Regions from separate parts of the Xenorhabdus bovienii SS-2004 genome, predicted to be linked through region 3. Evidence: riboswitches for the same ligand, from Rfam matches in the RefSeq annotation. Region 3 holds a riboswitch; each other region holds the start of a gene.
The links. Region 3 has a riboswitch for thiamine pyrophosphate ahead of thiB (thiamine ABC transporter substrate binding subunit). Riboswitches for the same ligand answer to the same signal wherever they lie in the genome.

Region 1 (5,026 bases), 290 kb from region 3:
ACCGCATAAATTCTTGGTCGTTTAACATAAGAGCTCCCGATCACTTCCTTCAATCAAATGAAGTAATTGGTCAGTTACCTGCCGCCAATCTTTGGCTTTAGTAATGGCGCTGACCAATGCCACGCCACCCACTCCTGTTGCAACGACATCAGGCACACGATCCAGCGAAATCCCACCGATGGCAACGGTAGGATATTCCGGGGTTATTTCCACTTGATGTTTCAATGCCGAAAGGCCTTGCGGCTTTGAAGGCATCTCTTTCGTCGTGGTGGGGAAAATATGCCCGAGTGCAATATAGGAAGGCCTCAGTGCTTTTGTCCGCGCCAGTTCATATTCGTCATGGGTGGAAATGCCAAGACGCAGTCCTGCTTGCCGGATGGCATTGAGATCCGCGATATCCAGATCTTCCTGCCCCAAATGCACACCATAGGCGCGATGTTTGATGGCCAGATCCCAGTAATCGTTGATGAATAGGCGGGCATTGTATTGGCGACCCAATACAATGGCGGATTGGATATCCTCTTCTACCTGATCTTCGGGGAGATCTTTGATGCGTAGTTGCAGGGTTCTGATACCCGCTTTCAGTAGCCGCTCAATCCACGTCAGGGAATCCACGACGGGATAAAGCCCCAAACGGTGCACGGTTGGGGCAAAAGGGGCTTGTGGAATTGATGAGGCTTCAGGCTGATTTTTCATCGCTTATGTCCTCAGCACTGTGATACAGCTCGCTGCCATGAGCGAGGAATTCTTCTGACATCTGTTCCATGCCAGCTTCCTGTTCCAGTTTTGCTGCATAATCGCGCACGTCCTGCGTGATTTTCATGGAGCAGAATTTTGGCCCACACATAGAGCAGAAGTGAGCAACTTTGCCGGATTGCTGTGGCAGGGTTTCATCGTGATAGGCGCGGGCGGTTTCAGGATCAAGAGCCAGATTGAATTGGTCTTCCCAGCGGAATTCAAAACGTGCTTTTGACATGGCGTTATCGCGGATTTGTGCTCCGGGATGGCCTTTGGCGAGATCTGCCGCATGTGCCGAGATTTTATACGTAATCAGCCCTTGTTTTACGTCGTCTTTGTTGGGGAGACCAAGGTGTTCTTTTGGTGTGACGTAGCACAGCATTGCACAACCAAACCAGCCTATCATGGCCGCACCGATGCCGGAGGTGAAATGGTCATAACCGGGAGCGATATCGGTTGTCAGTGGCCCCAGCGTATAGAATGGCGCTTCGTGGCAATGTTCCAATTCTTCCGTCATATTGCGGCGGATTAATTGCATCGGGATATGCCCCGGTCCTTCGATCATCACCTGAACATCGTACTCCCAGGCAATTTTAGTCAACTCGCCGAGAGTATGCAGTTCGGCAAATTGCGCCTCATCATTGGCATCCTGAATTGATCCGGGACGCAGTCCATCTCCCAAAGACAGAGAAACGTCATAGGCGGCGCAGATTTCACAAATTTCGCGAAAATGGGTATAGAGGAAGCTTTCCTGATGATGGGAGAGACACCATTTTGCCATAATGGAACCTCCACGAGAGACGATGCCGGTCAGACGTTTGGCCGTCATCGGCACGTAACGTAGCAGGACGCCTGCGTGGATGGTGAAATAATCCACCCCTTGCTCGGCTTGTTCCAGTAAAGTATCGCGGAACATTTCCCATGTCAGGTTTTCTGCCACGCCGTTCACTTTTTCCAGCGCCTGATAAATTGGCACTGTACCGATAGGTACAGGACTGTTACGTAAGATCCATTCGCGGGTTTCGTGGATATAACGGCCAGTAGAGAGATCCATCACCGTATCTGCTCCCCAGCGGGTAGACCAAATCAGTTTTTCCACTTCTTCTTCAATGGAGGATGTGACGGAGGAGTTACCGATGTTGGCATTCACTTTGACCAGAAAATTGCGGCCAATAATCATCGGCTCGGATTCGGGATGGTTGATGTTGGCGGGAATAATCGCCCGGCCAGCGGCAACTTCCTGACGGACAAACTCTGGCGTGATGTTGTCCGGCAAGTTTGCACCGAAACTTTGCCCCGGATGCTGCTGGAGCAGGACTTCACTGCGGATGCGTTCACGCCCCATATTTTCTCGCAGGGCGATAAATTCCATTTCGGGTGTGACAATGCCTTGGCGTGCATAGTGCAATTGGGTGACACGCTTGCTTTGTCTGGCTTTCAATGGATGAGGAAGCTGGTTGAAGCGCAGATGATCCAGTCCGGCATCCGCAAGCCGCTGCTGGGTAAAGTCAGAACTGAGAACAGCGACTGGCTCGGTATCATTACGCTCTTCGATCCAAAGCTGACGGATTTTCTTCAAGCCAGCTCGCACATCCAGCACCGAGTCGGGATCTCCATAAGAGCCAGAGGTATCATAGATGGGCACGGGTTCGTTTTCCTCAAATTGAGGATTTTCATTGGTGCCGCCAATCAGTGTTGGTGATAACTGGATTTCACGCATCGGAACTTGAATATCTTTGCGGGAGCCGGCAAGGTAAATTCTGCGTGAGTTGGGGAAGGTAACGCCTTGAACGGAATTGATAAATTCCTGTGCTGCATCCCGTTGTGCCTTGCGTGGCCGTGCAGGATAGGTTTTGGGGGCGATATCGGCCGCAGGGATGACATCAGTAGTTGGGATAACAATATTATTAGACATAGCAAATTCCTGACTGTGTTATAGCCTGTCCATCATGCGAACGGGAGCGTTGCCTGCTGGAATGGGCTTAAGTTGAGAAAATTGCTTGTCTGGAGCTCGCAGGGAGTAATGGTTGGTGCTGAATAATATCTCTATAGAAACAGGAGGATATGTCAGCGGGGTAATTACTCTTGTTCCCTTCGCGGGTATTAGCCCGATCAGGTTCTGCGGATCCCGAATCAACGGTCTCAGCCTGTGTTCATCGTGATATACGTTGAACGCTAGGCACTCCGACAAGAAAAAAACACCTCAGAGTATAGAGCGGATTGTGAAAACTACAACCTAAAACTTACAACTTTTGTGTGAGATTAAGACTCAATTGAATTGCAATCCCTGAATTGAGCTCCATACCGTTTTGGGTGTCATAAGTTATTGCGATTTTTATTATCCATCATTTAAATAAGTATAGGAACGGATATTACTTCGTCAGAAAATCATGGTTTAATTATATTTTAATTAGGAGTGGTTTGATGGTTTTTGTATAGTGGAATAGAGGTTTTTTATTAATGAAGTGTATTATCAATTCATAATTTATTGTATTTAATTTAATATTTATTATCATGAATATCTTATATGAGAAGATTGCTATAATTTTTGGGAAAAACGTCGCTATAAAGTAATAAATAAAATAACGACGAATTTATACCCTACAATTTGAAACATATTAGATATAGAAACAAATTCTTATAACACCCAGTTCAACTGTTTCCATCCATGATTTCCAGCTTCCTTTTGCAACCGTATATCAGCATTGACAGTAAACACTTCGTTGGCAAATAAACACATCGGCAGGTCATTTATGGAATCAGTGTAAAAGGAGATATGCTGAGGTGATAAGTTTTGTTCTGTCAACCATTGTTGCAAACGTACGACTTTTCCTTCACGGAAGGTAGGGGTTCCCAAAATACTGCCCGTATAGCAGCCATTTTCCATGACCATATCAATCCCCATAGCTGTCAGCACACCCAATGCGGCCGCGACTTTTTTCACCACGAAAGAAACAGTGGCAGAAATAATAATGATAGGAATGTTCTGTTGCCGATAGATATCTAATTGTTTTTTGGCTGCGGGATAAGAGATGGGTTTAATTTTGGTTTCCACAAAATCTGTCAGCCAAATATCCACCTGTTCATGGTGTACTTGATTCAGTGACTGTAAATTGAACGCCAGATAATCGTGCATATCCAGTTTACCGGCACTGTAGTCAGCCATCATTTTCTGGTCTGCCTCGATAAAACGATGATCGGTAATAATGCCTTTTTCCCACAAATATTCCGTCCAAAGCAGGCTGGAATCCCCACAAATCAATGTATCATCCAGATCAAATACCGCAATCTGCTGTGACATAGTCATTATTCCTCAATGGTTTTTTTGAATATCGCTTCCAAAATTGTGTTTATTTCAGCTCATCGACTGACATGCCAGTGAATGATATTGCCCCAAATTTGTTGGTCAAGGAAAGTATCGATGACAGATTGGGAAATGTGAGCGTTATAACGGCCTTTCATTTCGAAATAAATAGATTTTGATATAGATTGATTAAATTAGGGCGATGTTCAGACAGGATACGACGAAAAGGAGTATCCTGTCTGATGCTGAATTTGGACACAATGTCATTGGAACTATGGTGCGGTAGATGATTCAACAAAAACTGACAGGTATGGAACGAGGCTGGTGGGTTATCAGTCTTGAGAATCTAGTTTGGCTGCCACAGGGCGAATTGCCGTCAGGGACAGCCAGACAATGGTCATTACAAGGCCATATGGCGCGGCCTATTGGTGAGTGGTTAGGCGAGACTGTGTGGCTGGTGTGCCAGAAGATGGCATCAGAGATGGCATCTCCCCGCATGGTTGTTTCTCAACACCCTAAATTGTTTCAACTGGTAGGGCGTGGCGTCCAACTGGCTGAGTTTTATCGATCACACCATTACTGCGGCTATTGTGGCCATGAAATGCAGCATAGCCAGCATGAATGGGCCTGTTTGTGCAATCATTGCCATGAACGTTATTATCCGCAAATTGCGCCCTGCGTTATTGTTGGTATCCGTCGTGATGACCATATTCTGCTGGCGCAACATCAGAGCCATCGCAATGGTATTCACACGGTGCTGGCCGGGTTTGTTGAAGTGGGAGAGATGCTGGAAGAAGCAGCACACCGCGAGGTTATGGAAGAGAGTGGGATTAAGATCCGCAACCTGCGTTATGTGGCTTCCCAGCCGTGGCCTTTCCCGCAATCATTGATGATGGGGTTTCTGGCAGATTATGACAGCGGTGAGATCCAACATGATCCCGTTGAGCTTATCAGTGCAGATTGGTATCGCTATGATGACCTTCC
Region 2 (5,026 bases), 870 kb from region 3:
AGTATTCTCCCGCGATCAATTGTTAAATAACCTCTATGATGATCACCGCATTGTTAATGATCGTACTATCGACAGCCATATCAAGAACTTACGCAGAAAACTGGAACAATTAGATGAGGATAAGTCCTTCATTCGTTCCATCTATGGGTTAGGCTATCGTTGGGAAGCGGAGATATGCCGTTTGGTATAAATGTTCATCATCACACTCACTATATTGAAAGCGTGATGCCGCTTTAACACACTATCACAAGCGTAATACCCACTCTTTGATATGACTCCAATGAAAATTCATCCAACTGGAACCGTGATAGTCAACCTCATCTGTCGGCTCCCGAAAAGATACCCAAAATACCACTGTTAATTATTTCCAAACCGAAGTGACTTTTCATAACCCTTCCGGCGATAATCACAAAAGCCAAGTTTTTTCCTTTTCCATCGACTGTAAGCACAAATCTATTCCCACAATAAATTTGTGCCATAGATAGATTAAACGTTAAAATTCTTGTTCCCGTAGCCTTGCTTTTAATGACAAGGCCTGATTTGAACTCAGATCGAGAACGTTATTAATGATGTTTACTCCAGAATTACTGTCTCCTGCCGGCTCCTTGAAAAACATGCGCTATGCGTTTGCTTATGGTGCAGATGCTATCTATGCCGGGCAGCCCCGTTATAGTCTGCGTGTCCGCAATAACGAATTTAATCATGAAACTCTGGCTCAGGGGATTAAGGAAGCGCACGAGTTAGGCAAACGTTTTTATGTGGTCGTCAATATTGCTCCCCACAATGCAAAGCTGAAAACGTTCATCCGCGATTTGAAACCTGTCGTTGAAATGGAGCCTGATGCGTTGATTATGTCCGATCCTGGCTTAATTATGATGGTACGTGAAGCATTTCCTGAGATAGATATCCATCTTTCAGTTCAGGCCAATGCCGTTAACTGGGCCACGGTTAAGTTCTGGAAACAGATGGGACTGACACGCGTTATTCTCTCCCGTGAGCTTTCGCTGGAAGAAATTACTGAAATTCGTCAGCAAGTTCCTGATATGGAGCTTGAAGTTTTTGTTCATGGTGCACTTTGTATGGCTTATTCTGGTCGCTGTCTGTTATCAGGCTATATCAACAAACGTGATCCAAATCAGGGTACATGCACCAATGCCTGCCGCTGGGAATACAATGTGCAGGAAGGCAAGGAAGATAATGTCGGTAATATCGTTCATATGCATGATCCTATTCCGGTCAAAAAAATGGAGCCGACACTTGGGCAGGGAACGCCGACAGACAAAGTTTTCATGATTGAAGAAGCTAAACGCCCAGGCGAATATATGAGTGCTTTTGAAGATGAGCATGGCACTTATATCATGAATTCGAAAGATCTTCGTGCGATTGAGCATGTCGAAAAATTGGCCAGTATAGGGGTTCATTCACTGAAAATCGAAGGACGCACTAAATCCTTCTATTATTGTGCCCGTACTGCACAAATGTATCGCCGTGCTATTGATGATGCCGCTGCTGGCAAGCCTTTTGACTCCACTCTGATGACCACACTGGAAGGTCTGGCACACCGTGGTTACACAGAAGGGTTCCTGCGGCGCCATACTCATGACGCGTACCAGACTTATGAATACGGCTATTCAATGTCAGATACCCAGCAATTTGTCGGCGAATTCACTGGCAATCGTGTAAATGGTCTGGCTGAAGTTACCGTAAAAAATAAATTTCTGGTCGGAGATCAACTGGAACTGATGACACCATCAGGTAATATCAACTTTACGCTGGAATCTATGGCAAATAAAAAAGGCCAGGCAATTGAAGTAGCACCCGGAGATGGTCATATCGTCTATCTGCCCATTCCTGAAGAAATTATTTTGAACTATACGCTGCTTATCCGAAATTTAAAGGGAACCAATACCAGAACACCACAACCAAAGGAAATACAAGAAAAATAACCGAAAATAAATTTTTAAAGAAATTGTTCTGTTTTTTTAGAAATAGATCACATCAATGCTATTTTATTTCTCGTATTATCGAGCTTGAAAAATGAAGAACTAAAAAAGTTTTACTGTAAGACTAGGAACCACCTCCTTGGCTGGCTCAATCTCCCTTGAGCTGGCCTTTTCTTTTTATTCGGAAATAAATAAAATTCAATAAATTCAAATAGTTAAAATTAATCCCATAATAAAAATATGTTGTTTTAATTAATACTTTCTGTTTCTTCATTACAAATACCCTAACAAATAATTAATAACTCTATTTATTATAAATAAAAAAATCATCTTATGATAAATATCATTAATAATCCTTCAGTTTAGTGAAGGAAATTTTAGGAAAACTCTTTTCAAATTATTAGATTGAAGAACAATACTTATGTTTAATTTTCATCATGCCAAACCAAATGATGATTATTTAACTTAACTACCCTGCAAGATAGTTAAGTTTTAATAAGTACTGTTCTAACTGGTTCGTTATCAGCTTGCTAACTGTTATATGGGACGTGCGGGATTGATCAACTCTGGCGGTGCATCCTGAGCGACTCTGTCCGCACTGCCTTCATCAACAAACGAGCGGTGGTATGGGGCTGATTCTTGGCCGTAAGGCGTTCAAAAAATCAATGAAAGAAGGAGTAGAATTAATCCACTCGGTTCAGGATGTTTACCTCAACAAGACAGTAACCATTGCCTAACCGCACTTCTTCAACTCGCCATTTTTCATGATGGGGATATAGTTATTCCCATTATTTAATCACCATATGGCTATGATGCCACTACTACCACCATTGATGAAAATGGTGCACTGGCCCTATTCCCTTTCCAACATCCAGTGTATCCGCCTGCGCCAGTGCATTCTGCAAATAAGTTTTCGCCGCTGGCAGTGTGTTTTTCCAATCAGGATAACGGGGACGTAATGCTGCAAGCGCTGCGGAGAGCGTACAACCTGTGCCATGAGTATGTCGCGTATTGATTCTGGGAGCAGTAAAACGCCACTCTCCTTCAACAGTAAACAGCCAATCTGGACTTTCTTCATTAACCAGATGTCCCCCCTTCAGTAAAACCGCCTGACATCCCATTGAAAACAGTTCACGCCCCTGCTGCAACATTTCACCTTCCGTTTCGGCAATGTTACATTTCAGTATGGCCGCCGCTTCTGGCAAATTTGGCGTAATTAGTGAGACGTTTGGCAAGAGTTGCTCTACCATCGTAGTTATTGCTTCTGGGGATAATAAGGGATCACCACTCTTAGCCACCATAACCGTATCCAACACGATATGGGGAACAGGGTAACGATTCAGAGCTTCTGCAACTACATTGACATTAGCAACATTGGATAACATACCTATCTTGATGCTATCCATTCTGACATCAGAAAGCACCGATTCAAGCTGCTCAGCGACAAAGCGGGGATCAATGTCATAAACTGATTGGACTCCCATTGTATTTTGAGCAACCAGAGCGGTTATTACTGTTGTGCCATAGGCTCCAAGTGCGGAGAAAGTTTTTAAATCAGCCTGAATGCCGGCACCACCGCTAGGATCGGTTCCTGCGATGGTCAATGAATTAATTCTCATGATGGTGACTCCTAGCACCAGCCAAAGAAAAGCCAGTATCAGAATAGGAGATACCATGACTTCCCTACGCTGGCATTATCCAGATCAGGTAATACGGGTACTTCTCAGCTCAATCAAGAACGCCCCGAGTCAAAATAAAAAATCACTCTATTAGTAACGCAATAGAGTGATTTTTGCAATCAGTTATCGTCAAGAAGCCAAACTAATGATAAATATATTTGGTCAGTAATCAAATACCAGCCAAAATAAGTTTGTTACTATAAAGCTGTGACGTTTGCAGCCGCAGGACCTTTAGGACCATTCTGAATTTCGAACTCAACTTGTTGGCCTTCAGACAATGTTTTAAACCCATCGTTCATAATTGCAGAAAAATGTACAAATACATCTTTGCTACCATCAGCTGGAGTAATAAAACCAAAACCTTTAGACTCGTTGAACCACTTCACAATACCAGTGATTTTTGCCATTTCAAAAATTTCCTTTGAATCGCTTTATTCGCCGATTGACATAAAAATAAACAAACCCATATTCGTCGCTGTTATTCATTAACAGAACCAATACTTCGTTTACCCATGTGTTTTATCACATACTCTTTATATAATCGCAAGCCATTTTTTTCAGGGGCTGAACCCAACGCACACATTTAAAACCCTTAACAACTGTTCCTGTTTTTAAATTACTAAAAAGTCCATAAATAACACAACAATATGAATTTATGTAAAAATAAAATTTTAACCCCAGGAAACCAATTTAAATAATCTAATACTTTATGCTGTTTTTCACACCTATTATGAAGCACACCAGAGATTTATAATTTCCAAAAAATATTTCAGATAACAATAAAAATTATGACTAACTTCATTTCAAGGCTGGTATATACAATATAATTATTTTAAACATAACTAAGTTATATTTTATTTATCCTTTATTAAATATTATTCAATCCTAATATGGAGCCATATTCATCCACTATTCTATTAGAGCAATATTTTATTTCATAAAGCTTACAGCGTGTGGATATCAGGCACTTTGGATAGTTTCAGAATCAGAATCAGAATGGGATTGGGATTGACATTAAATGTCACAGCAAATAATAATTATTATATCCCCCTCCTCTTGCCATTACCGATTTTTTATCGAATATAACAGGCTGTCATTTTAGTCAACTTATATTTCCGGGACCTACAATAGCAGGAATATGCTTTTTGGCTGGCTACGCTGGCAATGGTGATACAAGATAACTGAACGGAGAAGTTAGACTGAGTGGTACACATTATGTTACGCAAATTCTACTTCCTGTATCATTTCCCTGCTGAATATGATACTGGCTATAGGAAGTTTAATAAAACTAATCATAAGACCAGCCGGAAATAGATCCGGCTGGAAGAATACTGAACAAATTTACCGTTAGATAACTCGCACCTTTGCCTTTTTAGCCTTGGAAAACAAGTAGCCTCCCCATAA
Region 3 (5,026 bases):
TCAACCATAATGCCAATCTGGGGCATGGTAATCGTACTGCCGATTGTCTGTTCAACTTCAGCTTTCGCCCTATCGATCAACTTTCTGGCTTCATCAATTTCTTCGATACTGGTGATCATCGGCAGCAATATTTTCAGGTTACCAATCAGCACATTGGCTTTCAACATCGCTCTGAGCTGAATCAGGAATATTTCCGGCTGATCCAGCGTGATACGAATTCCTCGCCAGCCAAGACAGGGGTTTTCTTCACTGATGGGCATATAAGGCAGTTGTTTATCGGCACCAATATCCAATGTTCGTAGTACCACCGGTTTATCTGGGAGAAGCGCCAACATCTCTTGATAACGGTTTTTCTGCTCATCTTCTGATGGAAAACCACGGTGCAGCATAAAAGGGATTTCAGTACGATACAGGCCTATACCATCAATACTACCACCTATCTGTTGCTCGTATTTTAAGCTTAATCCTGCGTTGAGCTGCACCAGCACTCTTTCACCATTTTTGAGTTGTGCTTTTTGTTTCAGCTCCCCCTCGGCTAATTCGCTGAGAACCTGCTCTTCTTCAATAATCTGTCGGTATTCCTGAATAATCAGTGGTTCTGGTTCAACAAAAAACTCGCCGCGATAACCGTCAAGGATTAGCATCCGATTATGCAGTAATTCAGGCTGGATATCGGCTCCCATGATAGCCGGTATTCCCATCGCCCGAACCAGTATTGCGGAATGAGAGTGAGTTGCACCATCCCGTACAATCACACCAGCCAGTTGTTCCTGCGGCATTTCAGCCAGTAAATTGGCACTGAGTTCATCGGCAACCAGAATAAAGCGCTCTGGCCATTCGCTATCACCTGTGAAAGAACCATCCAGATGGAACAATACCCGCTGCCCAAGCGCCCGCAAATCAGAAGCTCTCTCCCGCATATAGGGATCTTGCAAGCTGGCAAACTGTTCGGCATATTTTTCGACAACGCTTTTAACTGCCCACTCCGCCACAAACCCGTTATCGACGGAAAAAAACAGATCCTGCTTGAGTTTGGGATCATTCAGCAAATGAGAATAGAGGTCAAAAATAGCGGCACTTTCTTTCTGTGAGCTGGAGGTAAAACGCTTACTGATACGGCGACATTCGGCGGTTGCCTGCTCAAGGGCTTCGGTCAGCCGAGAACGTTCTGCCTGATATTCCAGCGTGGACGCTTCAAAAACTTGTTCAAGTGATGGCTGAGAACCATCTTGCCAACCCTGAGCCATGACGATACCACTGGAAATGGCAAGCGCCTTAATGCGTGTCTGACGATACTGACCAAATAGCCCTTTTGTTTGTGCCTGAGCGAGAATAACCGCCAATTGCATGGCCAGCGTGACCATAAAAGACTCTTCACTTTCATCGAATAGCCGCCGTTCATTTTGTTGAACAACCAGTACACCTTGCAACTGACGACGATAAACAATCGGTACGCCCAAAAAAGCCCGCAGACCTTCTTCTTTTACTTGGGGGATATATTTAAAACTGGGGTGATCTCGCACATCGGCGAGGTTGATTAATTCAGATAAACGCCCGACTACACCAACGACACCTTCATCAAAGGCCAGGCTGATCGCTCGTTCCTCTGGCTTCTTTAAGCCTCGGGTAGCCATCAAGTAATAGCAATGCCGCTGATGATCTGCCAGATAGATAGAACAGACATCCGTGCTCATTGCCAGACAGGTTTCATTAACCAATAGTTCAAGCGCTTCAGACAAATTAGCTGCCATGGCAACCTTTTCGACAATTTCCCGTAAGCGCATGAGCATAACAGTTACCTAACTTCTTCTGCGACGATGTAAATAAGGTGAATGTAGCTGTGGAGCGGATTCCTGCACTGGCATCACAATAGAAGAGAATTCTTTCATTACGCGGCGATAAACATCCCGTTTAAAAGAAACCACCTGCCTGACAGGATACCAATAACTGACCCAACGCCAACCATCAAACTCGGGTGCGTTGCTGCGCTGCACATTAATATCGGCTTCATTACAAAGCAACTGTAATAAAAACCAACGCTGCTTCTGCCCAATACAAACGGGCTTTGTATCCCAACGCACCAAACGCTTGGGTAATTTGTAACGCAGCCAGCTACGGGTAGATGTGAGAACCCGTACATCTTTGCGATTTAAACCAACTTCTTCGAACAACTCGCGATACATCGCTTGTTCTGGTGATTCCCCTGGATTGATACCCCCCTGAGGAAACTGCCAGGAATGCTGCCCATAACGGCGAGCCCAAAGGACCTGCCCTTGGCGATTACAAATTACGATTCCTACATTCGGGCGGTAGCCATCATCATCAATCACCAGACTACCTCTCGATAAAACAAATTTGAAAAGATAGCTAATTGTTTCACACTCATCCCAAGCGGTAAACCTATATCATTGGACTTTGCAGCCGTAGCGGAAGTCTCTACAATACCGCCATCTCAACGGGGTGCTGCTGTTGTAAAACCGTATTGCTGAGAAAAACCCGTCGAACCTGATCCGGCTAGTACCGACGTAGGACTTTGAGACGCTAATCATTGATATAAAAATATTTTCCATTTAGCACTTTCTCAAATCCTTTATCTATCTGCTAATCACAACAGGAGAGCAAAGTGTTTAAAAACTTATTTTCCAGATTTATCACAATCAGTACGCTATTGATTTCTGCATGTGTCTTTGCTCAAACGGCACAGACTAAGCCTACACTGACAGTTTACACTTATGATTCATTTGCTTCTGAATGGGGGCCGGGACCTGCCATTAAAAAAGCCTTTGAAGCAGAGTGTAACTGTGAACTGAAACTCGTCGCCCTGGAAGATGGAGTATCCCTGCTGAACCGCGTGAGAATGGAAGGCAAAAAGACATCAGCAGACATTGTGTTAGGGCTGGATAACAACTTGATTCAGGCTGCCCAGCAGACAGGGTTGTTTACACCAAGCCATATTGATACCTCAAAACTGAAATTGCCTGTCACATGGAACAGCAAAACCTTCATTCCTTACGATTACGGTTACTTTGCCTTTGTTTACAACAAGAACACCTTACCTCACCCTCCCAAAAGTATGGATGAATTAATCAACAGTAACCAGAACTGGAAGATTATTTATCAAGATCCGCGCACCAGCACCCCTGGCCTGGGGCTGTTACTCTGGATGCAGGATATTTATGGCGATAAAGCGGTACAGGAATGGCCGAAAGTTGCCAAAAAAACGCTGACTGTCACCAAAGGCTGGAGTGAAGCCTATGGATTGTTCCTGAAAGGTGAAGGAGATATGGTACTCAGCTATACCACATCACCGGCCTATCACATTCTGTCAGAGAAAAAAGATAACTATGCGGCTGCCATATTCAGCGAAGGCCATTACCTGCAAATTGAAGTCGCCGCTCAGTTAGTCTCAAGTAAGCAACCTAAACTGGCGCAGAAATTCATGCAGTTCATGATTTCACCTGCCTTCCAGCAAGCAATTCCGACGACTAACTGGATGTATCCGGTTATCGACATTCCTCTGCCTGAGGTTTTCAAGCAGCTTTCTGTGCCCGCAAAACCACTGCAATTCAGCGCAGATGATGTGGCCAAACATCGTAATCAGTGGATCCGTACATGGCAAAGCGCCGTAAGCCGTTAATTGCGGGTTGGTTATTGCCGGGGGTGATTGCCTCCGGCCTGTTACTTGTGGTTGCTCTGTCAGCATTTGGAGCGCTTTGGTTCAATGCGCCGGAAAACCACTGGCAAGGGTTCTTAAGTGACAGTTACTTGTGGCATGTCATTCGATTCACTTTTTGGCAGGCTTTTCTGTCTGCCGTGTTATCGGTGACGCCAGCGATTTTCCTCGCCAGAGCGCTTTATCGCCGTCGTTTTCCCGGCAGGATGCTGTTTCTGCGCTTATGCGCCATGACGTTGGTACTCCCTGTTTTGGTTGCCCTCTTTGGCATACTGACCGTTTACGGCCGAGTCGGCTGGTTGGCAAATATTTCCCAATGGATGGGTATTGAATACCGTTTTACGCCTTACGGGCTGCAAGGGATTCTACTGGCGCATATTTTTTTCAATATGCCAATGGCAGTCCGGTTACTGCTCCAATCGCTGGAAAATATTGCGGTAGAGCAGCGGCAACTCGCAGCGCAGCTTGGCATGAATGAGTGGCAACATTTTCGTTTTGTAGAATGGCCTTATCTGCGCCGCCAAATTCTGCCGACCGGTGCACTGATATTCATGCTGTGCTTTGCCAGTTTTGCCACCGTGCTCGCACTGGGAGGTGGCCCCGCAGCAACTACCATAGAGCTAGCCATTTATCAGGCACTCAACTATGACTACGATCTCGGCCATGCTGCCCTGCTTGCGCTTATCCAACTATTTTGCTGTCTTGGTCTGGTGTTGGTCAGCCAAAAACTCAAAGGCACACTCGTTGTCGGTTACGGTCACCAGCAAAAATGGCGGAATCCGCAGGATTCATGGCTGCAAAAAGGCTGTGATGGGCTATTCATTATTATTGCACTACTACTTTTGATCCCACCATTACTGGCAGTCATTGTGGACGGTCTGAACGGTGCTGTACTTAATGTTCTGCGCCAGCCAGCTTTGTGGCAAGCCTTTACGACTTCAGCGGTTATCGCTCTGGGAGCAGGTTTGCTGTGTGTCATGCTGACTATAATGCTGTTATGGAGTAGCCGTGAATTACGCTTGCGCCACTCTCCCCGCTGGGGACAGGCAATGGAAACCAGCGGTTTATTAATCCTTGCCATGCCGGGTATTGTTCTTGCGACAGGCTTTTTTATTCTGCTGAACACCACCGTTGGCTTGCCACATTCTCCTTACGGATTAGTTATCTTGACCAATGGATTAATGGCGATCCCATATGCTCTGAAAGTATTGGATAACCCAATGCGTGATTTGGCGGAACGTTACAATCCCCTGTGCCGTTCTCTTAATATTCAAGGGATTCACCGACTACGCTGGATTGAACTTAAGGCACTGAAAATTCCTTTGGCTCAAGCACTGGCTTTTTCCTGTGTTT

Region 1: another riboswitch for thiamine pyrophosphate. It lies ahead of thiC (phosphomethylpyrimidine synthase ThiC); the one in region 3 lies ahead of thiB (thiamine ABC transporter substrate binding subunit).
Region 2: another riboswitch for thiamine pyrophosphate. It lies ahead of thiD (bifunctional hydroxymethylpyrimidine kinase/phosphomethylpyrimidine kinase); the one in region 3 lies ahead of thiB (thiamine ABC transporter substrate binding subunit).

The regions. Positions count from the first base shown of each region.
Region 1 is NC_013892.1:3,872,508-3,877,533, reverse strand. It holds gene XBJ1_RS17200 (HesA/MoeB/ThiF family protein) at 1-28, opposite strand, end outside; gene thiE (thiamine phosphate synthase) at 22-696, opposite strand; gene thiC (phosphomethylpyrimidine synthase ThiC) at 680-2,653, opposite strand; TPP riboswitch at 2,811-2,935, opposite strand; gene XBJ1_RS17185 (HAD family hydrolase) at 3,377-4,039, opposite strand; gene nudC (NAD(+) diphosphatase) at 4,329-5,026, shown strand, end outside.
Region 2 is NC_013892.1:2,717,481-2,722,506, forward strand. It holds gene baeR (two-component system response regulator BaeR) at 1-190, shown strand, start outside; gene yegQ (tRNA 5-hydroxyuridine modification protein YegQ) at 570-1,946, shown strand; partial or broken gene XBJ1_RS19945 (class I fructose-bisphosphate aldolase) at 2,455-2,680, shown strand; gene thiD (bifunctional hydroxymethylpyrimidine kinase/phosphomethylpyrimidine kinase) at 2,765-3,565, opposite strand; TPP riboswitch at 3,607-3,699, opposite strand; gene cspE (transcription antiterminator/RNA stability regulator CspE) at 3,820-4,029, opposite strand; gene XBJ1_RS11620 (amino acid permease) at 4,970-5,026, opposite strand, start outside.
Region 3 is NC_013892.1:3,583,040-3,588,065, reverse strand. It holds gene ptsP (phosphoenolpyruvate--protein phosphotransferase) at 1-1,790, opposite strand, end outside; gene rppH (RNA pyrophosphohydrolase) at 1,800-2,330, opposite strand; TPP riboswitch at 2,447-2,550, shown strand; gene thiB (thiamine ABC transporter substrate binding subunit) at 2,624-3,637, shown strand; gene thiP (thiamine/thiamine pyrophosphate ABC transporter permease ThiP) at 3,613-5,026, shown strand, end outside.